One region of the Vibrio gazogenes genome, then DNA from elsewhere that is predicted to be linked to it. Evidence: predicted binding sites of a transcription regulator. Region 1 holds the regulator's gene; the other holds the start of a gene.
The links. The regulator MetJ, encoded in region 1, represses methionine synthesis genes. The targets are predictions, from matches to a motif close to TTAGACNTNTANANGTCTAA.
Positions count from the first base shown of each region.

Region 2: the regulator MetJ is predicted to act here: its motif matches at 1,883-1,902, upstream of metA (homoserine O-acetyltransferase MetA).

Region 1 covers NZ_CP092587.1:242,266-245,694, forward strand. Annotated here, with positions in the region: gene MKS89_RS01050 (bifunctional aspartate kinase/homoserine dehydrogenase II) at 1-25, opposite strand, end outside; gene MKS89_RS01055 (O-succinylhomoserine (thiol)-lyase) at 25-1,191, opposite strand; gene metJ (met regulon transcriptional regulator MetJ) at 1,405-1,722, shown strand; gene MKS89_RS01065 (glutathione S-transferase) at 1,883-2,533, shown strand; gene MKS89_RS01070 (malic enzyme-like NAD(P)-binding protein) at 2,624-3,429, opposite strand, start outside.
Region 2 covers NZ_CP092587.1:2,022,664-2,026,092, reverse strand. Annotated here, with positions in the region: gene MKS89_RS08995 (hypothetical protein) at 1-115, shown strand, start outside; gene pilW (type IV pilus biogenesis/stability protein PilW) at 112-771, opposite strand; gene metA (homoserine O-acetyltransferase MetA) at 916-1,857, opposite strand; gene MKS89_RS08980 (hypothetical protein) at 2,119-2,349, opposite strand; gene MKS89_RS08975 (chemotaxis protein) at 2,859-3,429, shown strand, end outside.

The DNA.
Region 1 (3,429 bases):
TATGGAGGTGGCGTACGGTGGTCATCAACAATTCTCCTTTACCCAATTCAGGGATTGATCCAGATCGGCAATCAAGTCATCGGCATCTTCTAAGCCGACCGATAGCCGTAATAGTTGTAGCGAAATACCGGCTTTGTTGAGTGCTTCCTCACCCATCGCACGATGGGTCATTGTTGCCGGGTGACAAATTAAACTTTCGACACCACCGAGTGATTCAGCTAATGAAAACAGATTGAGCCGGCTCACAAATTGTTGTAGCGCTTCATGGCTTCCCGCAAATTCAAAGCTGAGCATCGAACCAAATCCGCTTTGTTGCTTCTTCGCAATGTCGTGACCGGGATGGGTCGGTAAACTCGGATGATAAATGGTTCCAATCAGCGCTTGAGACTGCAAGTAAGCGAGAATTTTCAGTGAATTTTCTTCATGACTACGCATTCTTGCGCCCAAGGTGCGTAACCCTCTAAGTGTCATATAACTATCGAATGGGGTACCGGAGGCGCCGATACAGTTTGCCCACCAGGAAAGCTGTTCCGCGTGTGCTTCAGTTTTACTGATGATCACGCCGCCAATCACATCTGAGTGGCCATTGATATACTTTGTCGTCGAATGGATCACAAAGTCAGCACCCAGCGACAAAGGTTGTTGGTAGACTGGGGTCAGGAAGGTATTATCAACAGCGACTAAAGCGCCGATTTGTTTTGCCTGCTGACAGATTTTTTTGATATCAACGATCCGAACGAGCGGGTTGGATGGTGTTTCCAGCAAAATAAGTTTCGGTTTCTGGGCGAGAGCTTCCGTGAGCGCTGCATCGTCGCATTGATCAACGAATAACACCCGGAAGTCACCTTTATTGGCGCGGGAATTGAATAAACGATACGTGCCGCCATAACAGTCATTCGGTGCGACGATGAGATCATCGGGGCCGATGAAGGCAGAAACCCATAGATTAAGCGCTGATGTACCACAGTTGGTAATCACGGCGCCCTGTCCACCTTCCAGTTCGTAAAGTGCTTGTTCCAGCAGTCCGCGGTTCGGATTACCGGAACGGGTATAATCGTACTGAGGGACTTCACCGAATGCCGGAAATCCATAATTCGTTGAGAGATAAATCGGTGGAACGACTGCATGATATTGCGTGTCTGACTCAATACCCGTTCGAACGGCGATGGTTGCAGGTTTATGAGTGCTCATATGTAATTCCTTCCTACTTGATGGCAGATGTCGTTCATAACTGTCGATCTCAATCGACACGGATTGGACATGGCTGCTCACTTTACTGATTTTCTAATGGGACGTCAATACTTCTAGACGTCTATATGTCTTTGCTTATAGCAGTAAATAAAGCTAAAATTAACACCTACTTTTTTTGATAATAATGACGAATTCCGGCAATGAGGGGAAGCAATGGCTGATTGGAATGGTGAATACATAAGTCCTTATGCTGAACATGGTAAGAAAAACGAGCAGGTCAAGAAAATTACGGTTTCTATCCCATTGAAAGTTCTCAAAGTATTGACTGATGAGCGGACAAGACGCCAGATCAATAACTTACGTCATGCCACAAATAGTGAGCTTTTGTGTGAGGCGTTTTTACATGCATATACTGGTCAGCCTTTGCCGACGGATGAAGATCTGCGTAAAGATCGCCCGGATGATATTCCCACAGAAGCAAAAGCAATCATGACCGAAATGGGCATTGAATTTGAATCTTATGATGACTAATTCACAGGAGTCTGGCTTCTCAGGCAGATAACGTATTTTTTGTCATGTTGGCTGATTTGGACGCATTGCTTTAACCTCAGAGAATATGAAATCAATTTCTTCAACAAGGGAAACAATACAGCAAGTTGGTTGTTTCCTTTGCAGATAAGGGACGTTTGATATGATCTATGTTCACTACCTTGAACAGTCTCGGGCATTACGTGTGGTCTGGTTGTTGGAAGCGCTCGAACTCGAATATGAAGTCGTTCATTATAGCCGAAATCCAAAGACTTGGGGGGCTCCGGAGTCTTTGAAAGCGGTTCATCCGTTAGGCAAGTCTCCGATGATTGTTGATGGTGAACAAACCATTGCCGAGTCAGGTGCTATTATCGAGTATCTAATCGATACCTATGACCATCAACGTCGTTTCCGGCCTGAATCAGGGCAGGCTTTACTGGATTATCGCTATTGGTTACATGCCGCTGAAGGTTCTTTCATGATGTGGCTGGTTATGCGGCTGATCTTTATCAAATCGAGAGAAAAACTCCCATTCTTGTTGCGTCCATTGATTGGTTCTTTTCTCAACAAGATGGATCAGATAGTGATTGAGCCTCGTGTGTCTACTTTCTTGCGTTATATTGATGATACGCTTGCGCAACGTTCATGGTTTGCCGGAGAGCAGCTCAGTGGTGCAGATTTTCAGATGCATCTGGTCTTACAGCTTGCCGATATGCGGGCGGATTTGTCTGCCTATCCCAATATTCAACGCTATCATAAACAGGTTGTTCAACTGGCGAGCTATCAGCAAGCATTGCAAAAGATCCCAGCTTGAATCAAGCGATTAAAAACAAGTCATAAAAAGAGGATACACGCCGTGTATCCTCTTTTTTTTGTATCCGTGATGTTCTACCAGTGTGTTGGATTAATCTTGCATGTAGCCTTCGGGCATTGAAATCCGAGCAACACCTGAATCAACGGCGGCTTGCGCAACGGCTCTGGCGACTCGTGGCAACAGACGTGGATCCATCGGTTTGGGGATAATGTACTCGGGGCCGAATGAAAGGCTATCGATATCGGCCGCAGCCAGAACTTCTGCCGGTACGTCTTCTTTGGCAAGTTGGCGAATCGCTTCAACCGCTGCAATTTTCATTTCATCGTTGATTTCGCTGGCTCGAATATCCAGCGCACCACGGAAGATGAACGGGAAGCAGAGAACATTGTTGACCTGATTTGGGTAGTCGGAACGACCCGTGCCCATGATCAAATCATTGCGGACTTGGTAAGCCAGTTCCGGTTTGATTTCTGGATCTGGGTTTGAGCAAGCAAATACAACCGGTTTTTCTGCCATTAGGGCTAATGCTTCCGGTGGCAGGAGGTTCGGGCCGGAAACGCCAAGGAATAGATCAGCGTCTTGAATGACGTCTTCCAAGGTTCTCTTATCTGTATTATTGGCAAATAACTGTTTGTATTCATTCAGATCGTTACGGCGAGTGTGAATCACGCCTTTACGGTCCAGCATGTAGATCTTCTCACGCATTGCACCACATTTGATCAGCAGCTCCATACAAGCAGTGGCTGCTGCACCAGCGCCGAGACAAACGATCGTACACTCCTTCAGGTCCTTTCCCTGTAGCTCAATTGCATTGAGCATGCCTGCGGCAGTAACGATTGCAGTACCGTGCTGATCATCATGAAATACGGGGACATCACAACGTTCGATGAGGCGCC
Region 2 (3,429 bases), 1.7 Mb from region 1:
TTTGCGGATTCACCGCACACAATATGTTTTAAAACGCAGACGCCTCCATTACAAACAACGACATAAGTTGAAACCCTATCATCCCATGCGTTGGCCGAGAACACCTCGTGATTAGCGATGGCGATTCATCTCCTGCTCTAATTGATGCTGAAATGCCAGCGATTGTTTTGTTGTTCCGAAATCTTGAATAAACGTAGCAAGACGAGTTCTGGCAACAGTAAATTGCCGGGCCTTGATTGCCATCTGGATGAGGTAGAACTGAGACTGGAATCGTTTGGGATCATGATTCAGTGCCTGTAAAAAATATTGATTTGCTTGTGATGCATTTCCGGATTTAAGTGAGCAGAGTGCGGCATTCTCATAGCTGGCGGCAATCTGAGGATAGTTTGCTCTCGAGTAAACTTGAGCGAAATAGTGTTGGGCCCGTTTGATCTCCCCCTGTTTACACAAAAATGTCCCATAGTTGTTGTATACATCCGGATGGTTCGGGTGCTCATTCAGTGCCAGTACATATTGTTGTTTGGCTCTATCGGTTTCACCTACCGTTTCATAGTAATAGGCTTGTGCGAGTTGTAATCGAATATAATGAGGTGCGATTTTGGCAGCCTGTATCAGATTGAACCGCGCTTTTTGAGGTTCATGACGTTGAAGGTAAGCAATACTTAGCGTAATTCTGGCATCTGCAATCCGGTCATGCTCAGAAGATGAGGGGATCGTATGGCTGCAACCTGAAATGACAAACCAGCACCCTAGAATGAATCGACGTGTCATATGGCCTCCGCTCAATCACGCTCTTATTTATCCGACGGATGATATAGCGATTCAGCAGCGATGAAATATGGCAGTGAATATCTTGCGACGCAGATAAAAAAAGAGCGGCCTCAACCGGCCGCTCTTGGATGAAATGGCGTTGTTTTAATCGTCGTTGGTGAACTTATCTTCACTGAAATGTTCCAGATCATAAGGCGTTTGCTGGTAAACACAGTAGTTAAGCCAGTTTGAAAACAGCAAATGTCCGTGACTTCGCCAACTGGCGATGGGTGGATTGTCGGGGTTATCATTCTGGTAATAGTTAACCGGAATGGTTGGCTCCAAGCCTTCGCCTAGATCCCGGACGTACTCACCGTGTAGTGTGAAGGCATCATATTCAGGATGACCGGTCACAAACACATGACGTTTATCCGGGCTGGTTGCCAGATACACCCCTGCATCTTCTGAAGCCGCAAGGATATCGAGACTGGTATTTTCTCGAATGTAATCGACAGGAAAATCTGCATATCTGGAATGCGGGGCAAGAAAAGAGTCATCAAATCCACGAATCAGGGGATGAAAATCTTTCTGTAAGGAGTGGGTATAGACTCCGGAGAGCTTTTCCTTACGTGTTAGTTTTGGCAATCCATAGAGAATATTGAGTCCTGCCTGAACAGCCCAACAGACATATAAAGTTGAAGTCACATGATCTTTCGCCCACTGGATGATGGATTCCAGATGCTGCCAGTAGACGACATCCTCAAAAGCTACCAATCCCAGCGGTGCACCCGTCACAATTAATCCGTCGAAGTAACGGTCTTTCACCATCTCAAATTGCCGATAAAACATATCTAAATGTTCTTCGGGCGTATTGCGGCTCGGACGATTATCAATTCGCAAAAGTTCAACATCTACCTGCAGGGGGCTATTGGAGAGCAAGCGTAAAAATTGAGTTTCGGTCTCAATTTTTTTAGGCATCAGGTTTAGTATCAGTACTTTGAGGGGTCTGATTTCTTGAGTAGAAGCTCGAGATTCATGCATGACGAAAATGTTCTCATGCAGAAGAACATCAGTTGCAGGAAGTTGATCAGGAATCTTTATCGGCACAGTATCATTCTCACAATAAATCTATCTGGACGTCTATACATCTAAACTTAACCGAATCGATCACATATGTCGAGAAAAAATCAAGTCTACATGTGAGCTGATATTTGATTGTTATTAGGGGCTGCCAATTTCATACTGAACGATGGAAAAAGTAAAATCGTAGAGACAAATATGACGAAAATCACCACAGATAAACGCTCACACTGAATGATTAGCCTATCTGTGGTAACAAGAGATGAGATGACAGAATCGTAGTCAGATTTATTTATGAAAACTTGGGCAGAAGAAATCTGCGCGCCATGTAAGCTTATGTTTGCCTTTCATCGACAATAGGACGTCTTTGCCTTTCATTTGAGGAAATGCAAGCAAAGGCGGTAAATCATCGACATCATCGACTACGGCTTTATAAGCCCGGATACAAGTAAAAGTTGAATCTAAATTGTCTACCAGCATCTCATGGGATAAACAAATACCTAGCTCATCACGTCTCATTATATGTTCCTTCTATTATTACTCTTCCAATCTTTTCTCGGTGTATCACATACTTTTTGGATGATATTTATAATATATGCAATAGTTCCAACACTTCGTATAAAAAGTATACAATCTATATGGTGAGACCGAGGACATAAATCATCATTTCCTTGTGATCTTTGCCAAAATTTATAATGAAATTTCTAAAGTTGTTTTCGTAATAACAGTCTCTTGCATCTGTGGTGTGCTTCAGTCAATTTGTCCATAATACTGACGCTGACTTAGCTGATGAATTTATTGTTATTTTTACAAAACCCTGACAATATGAATGCGGAACATCTATGTGATCGGCATTGCTCTGATGAAAAAAACTTTTTGTTTGAGATGAAACAATCAGATACTGGTCATATTCTTTCGTTTATTCATCAATAAAATAGCGATAGTCGGGTAGATAAGATCTACAATAACAATGCTAAAATTGCTGTTTTTTTACAGCCCGGGTCAATCCAGAATAGAAGTAGAGCGGTATGAGTAATCCAACTAGTACAATCTTGACAGAAAGCGGCACCAATGAGCTTGAAATTATCGAGTTTCATATAGAGAAACGTCTACCGAATGGTGGCACTAAAACTTGTTACTATGGTATTAACGTTGCAAAAGTCCGGGAAGTCATTCAAGTTCCGGATACTACAGATTATCCGAATGCTCAGCCTCATATGATCGGGGTATTTTCTTCTCGGGATATATTAACCCCGTTGGTTGATCTGGCCGGTTGGCTTGGTATCCCGAAGTCACCGGATGTTGAGAGCAAGTTTGTTATCGTGACGGATTTTAACCGGATGACGAATGGCTTCTTAATCGACAGTGTTAGCAGAATTCATCGTATTTCTTGGAATGACGTCGAATCGCCAAGCCAGTTTCTTGAAGCTGGTGAGCAGGATTGTGTTGTTGCCGTTGTGCGCAAAGAAGGGCATCTGATTATGATTTTGGATTTTGAAAAAATCATTGCAGATATTAACCCTGAACTGAGCATGGAGAAATATGATGTCAGAGTGGATAAAAGCATTGACCTGAACCAGAAAATGGTGAGCAAGAGAA